Regions from separate parts of the Paenibacillus sp. ALE2 genome, predicted to be linked through region 1. Evidence: riboswitches for the same ligand, from Rfam matches in the RefSeq annotation. Region 1 holds a riboswitch; the other holds the start of a gene.
What was found. A riboswitch is a leader RNA that binds a small molecule or an ion and turns the genes downstream of it on or off. The one in region 1 is predicted to bind cyclic di-AMP.
Positions count from the first base shown of each region.

Region 2: linked by a shared signal. The riboswitch ahead of ACXHJ1_RS06215 (C40 family peptidase) and the one ahead of ACXHJ1_RS12085 (TrkH family potassium uptake protein) in region 1 are both predicted to bind cyclic di-AMP.

Region 1 is NZ_CM134213.1:2,774,851-2,777,053, reverse strand. Features, by position in the region: gene ACXHJ1_RS12085 (TrkH family potassium uptake protein) at 1-1,008, opposite strand, end outside; cyclic di-AMP (ydaO/yuaA leader) riboswitch at 1,409-1,561, opposite strand; gene ACXHJ1_RS12080 (CPBP family intramembrane glutamic endopeptidase) at 1,823-2,203, shown strand, end outside.
Region 2 is NZ_CM134213.1:1,448,144-1,450,346, forward strand. Features, by position in the region: gene ACXHJ1_RS06210 (hypothetical protein) at 1-642, shown strand, start outside; cyclic di-AMP (ydaO/yuaA leader) riboswitch at 919-1,056, shown strand; gene ACXHJ1_RS06215 (C40 family peptidase) at 1,062-1,562, shown strand; gene ACXHJ1_RS06220 (GNAT family N-acetyltransferase) at 1,866-2,203, shown strand, end outside.

The DNA of each region.
Region 1 (2,203 bases):
AATGTCTTCCCGTCCCCGCAGCATCGAAAACACCGCTCCAATGAGCAGAGCAAATGTAGTGGTCTTAATCCCGCCTCCAGTGGAGCCAGGCGAAGCCCCAATAAACATGAGTATGATGATAAAAAACTGCGTAGCCTGCCGCAAGCCTGCAATGTCCAGCGTGTTGGCACCTGCGGTGCGAGGGGTAACGGACTGGAATAAAGAACCCAGCAGTTTACCACCCCAATCAAGCGAGCCAAGCGTCTTCGGATTCGTAAACTCAAATACAAAAATGACAAGCGTCCCGACGACAATCAGAGCAGCTGTCATGCTGAGTACCACCTTGGTATGCAAGGACAGTCTCTTACGCTTGCGATAATCTGCCAGGTCAGACATCACTACAAAACCAATACCACCCGAAATAATGAGAAACATGGCTGTAAAATTAACAATCGGATCATATACATAACCTGTCAGGCTGCGAAATTCACCGAACAAATCAAAACCAGCGTTATTAAACATGGAAATGGCATGCCAGATCCCAAAATAAATCGCCCTGCCGACAGGCATATCAAATGACCAGCGAATCGAAAAAATAGCTGCACATACGCCCTCAATCATCAGCGAGTACCATAGCACCTTGCGGATCAATCCGACAATTCCTTCGACAGAGGTCTGATTCATCGCTTCTTGCAAAATAAGGCGCTCCCGCAAGGAAATCCGACGCTTGAACACCAGCGCGATCAAGGTAGCCATAGTCATAAAGCCAAGTCCGCCAATCTGAATCAGCGCAACGATGACAATTTGACCAAAGGTTGTAAAAAAGAGCCCTGTATCCTTAACGACAAGCCCAGTTACACAGGTCGCGGAAGCGGCAGTAAACAAAGCGTCTATAAACGCGAGTGGTTTTCCTGTTGTATTAGAGATGGGCAGCATTAACAATAAACTACCTATTAGAATGATAATGGCAAAGCCTGCAACGAATATTTGCGGTGGAGAAAGCCGAAGCCAGCTTGCATTGGGATTCATTTATTCATCACTTCTCCTCCTTGGTGAACTATGAGCATGGAGAACGCTCAGCTCATAAAATCACCAATTCTTTTCAGTTTCTTTTATAAATCAGAAAAGTATCCGCAAAGCGGGATACTTTTGCCTTTCAATACTCACTACACTTTATACGTAACTACCTCATGGAACGTTTGATGACTTTAAGGCGGGCAGCAGCGAAGCGGTCCATTTGAATCTGGAGAAGCGATAGCGCTCGCCTTTGACTCTGAATTTTACCCTTATCAAGGTCTAGAAAATCAAAAAAAATTCAGTGGCAACAGCGATTGGAAGATCAAATGGAACGCGCAGCGTCCTTAACTCAGCAAACTTTTATTCACACTTATACACACAAAAAAAGACACCGGAAAACCGAGTGCCTGACTTGGTTCCTGCCCACAGCCTACGAGGTTAGCTGACGGATTCGGGCAGCACAGTATGCCCTATTTACACTTCCGATCCATCAGGATCGGCTGTAAAATTCCCCCCAGTAACATGGTTCCCCCGTTTTCTCACAGAAATTCGGCTTAAATGTATGTCATTACCCATATATTTCATAGGCATTGCCTCAAGATTATAATCCTTCTCTATCCAGATCACAAAACCGATTTCGCCGAAAAAACGTGAAATTGGCTTTAATTTGCGATTGGGCATCGCTTAATCACAGCTTATCTAATTTTATTAAAACTTTAAAGTGCTTTCACTCTGTTTTCATGAATATCGCTGGTCTGTTGGCGGGAACCTGTGCAGTATGATATCTTTAATGGATGTTCTTATTTACAGATTAAGGAGGAAACTCATGAATCCTATCGGGAAACCGGTCGTGCTCACGGCCAACTTCAAAAAATTAGGCTTGCTGGGCGGGGTTGGCCTGATTTGCTTTTTTATCTTTCAATTGCTTATTCCCTCGCTTAGCAATCCAAGTCCGGAATCATTGATGAATGCAAAGGTCATCAGCAAACAAGAAGCGATCGTACACGCCTTGGACTTTGCCCGTTCCGAGCTGGGCTATACGGAATCACAGCCAGAGAAGCCTGTCGTGACCTATCAGGCTGAAACAGATTTGTACGGTTATTTATCCAGAGAAAAACTGCTTCAAGCGTACGATCGTACATGGAAAAAAAATTATCCTTATGAAACCTTTCGGGTTGATTTGCCTGATTCCTCAGCGAAGGGCAAG
Region 2 (2,203 bases), 1.3 Mb from region 1:
ATGGAGGGCCAGATCGCCTTGATGGACAGCCGGGAAGTACATGTGTACTTGTGGATATTACTAGGGGCGACCGTATTGCGCATACTAATCACTCCCTTCATTAGAGCTGGCATATATCAAAGCCTGCATACCGATGCGTCTGAACCGCAAAGCCTGTCCTTCTTCAAGGGGATGAAACGCCACGGTATGTCATCGCTATTGTATTACATCATCGAGTTGGGTTTGCTGCTGCTTCCCGCCTTTTGGGTGGTACCGAGACTCTATCCTATTGTAGTAGGAACGTTGCAATCTTCCTCTTACCTGCTACATTTGTTGCCCTATGCCATGGGGTGGATAGCTTACGGTTGGGTCATTCGGCAGTGCATCCTGTATATGCAGCTGGGCACTGTCAGTGGTCACACCATACTATCCTCCCTGCTCGCCTTCTTTCGCCAGCTTCTTCCGGCTGTTGGTGTATCCCTGTTGCTCGGTACTTGTGTGTTGCTAGTTTTCGGTCTATTTGGCACCGTGGCGATGATTTGGACGGGTATGTTGGCACTGATTCTCCAACAATCGTATCATTTTGTTACCAGTCTGGTCAGGCTGTGGCATATCAGTTCACAGTATCGGCTATGGCACATCGATATCTCCAGCAGAGGCTAACCCCTCACAATATCCTCTCTTCTGTATTTTCAGCTGTCGAAAAAACTTTTTTCTTTCCCGTGCAAACGGCACATAACTGAATACTGTTAACAGAATCTGTTCCTGGAGCGTTAGGAACAGATTTTTTTTGTAACTTTTTGCGATGAAACATTTGCCAAAGCCTGCTGTCTTTGTTACAATAATCGCAGTGAACTGATAGTAACAACTTTGTAATCTTTATTGTAACCTTTATCTTAAAAACATCGTTGTCGTGAATACTGCTCTCCAAGGTGCACATCTTAAGTTAAGCCTAATTCCTGGCACCTAGGAAGCGGGGGAACCAGTTTGGGTGAATTGATCTCGCAACAGAGTGGTCATAGGGGAACCTTCTACCGAATCCTTAAGCTAACCTCGCAGGCATTGGAAGGGGTATATTTTTTTTGAAGAAGAAGCTAACGATCGCAGCCATGGGTCTCGCCATTGCCTTTACATCTTTTACATTCGGTGGCAGCAGTGCATTTGCAGACTCTAAGATGGACCAGGTCATCCAAGATGCCAAAGGAACGAACTACAGAAGCGGAGGCACTACACTCGAGGGATTCGATTGCTCCGGCTTCACAATGTATGTATTCAACAAACTGGGAATTAAACTGCCGCATCAATCTGGATCACAATTCAAAATGGGTTCTTCTGTATCCCGCGATGAAATGAGACCAGGCGACCTGGTGTTCTTCAACACCACAGGAAGAGGCGTTTCCCATGTAGGTATCTTCGTAGGTGAAGGTAAATTCGCCCACTCCTCGACTTCACGTGGTGTAGTAGTTAGCTCACTGAACGAAAATTATTACGCTAACCGTTATGTCGGTGCAAAAAGAATTATGAGCACAGACGCTTACCATTCTGTAGCTTCAGATATTCCTGATGACGACAACGTAGAATAACTACCGCACAGCAAGCTAACCCTAGCCGCAATTTGATTCTGGCCGGAATCGAATTGCGGTTTTTTATGTCCACTACATCAGCAATGATTATCATTACTGACGAACTGACACCTCAAAAGGTTTCAATTTTAGCGAACATCGTCGGTTTTACCGTCACCGCTGGGGGAGCATATGAGCAGTAAATCCTTCTTATTGAATGTATACCCGACTTAGGTACGAAATAAACACGCTTGCCATTCTCCTACAACTTGTCTACAATCTGTGGTTAATGATTGAAGTACCTGCATAAGGAGGAATGGAAAAGTGCCGGCCTCAATATCCAACTACCGGATCGTACCGATGGACGAGCATCAAGCGGCTGAAATCTGTGAGTGGCGCTATGATCCCCCCTACAACATATACGGCTGGCTTCCCTGGGAACAAATGAAGGCGCTTGAAGTCGAATTTGGAAGTCCCACGCTTCGCCAAGAGCAATATGTTGCGGTCCTGGACGAAGAGAATGAGCTGACGGGATTTGCTCAATATTTCCCTATGGTCGGTGTGACCCGGCTGGGTCTTGGAATGCATCCCGAAAGATGCGGACATGGCACAGGCTCCGACTTTGTCCGGGCCATTGCCGAGGAAGCCAGACGGCGGCATCC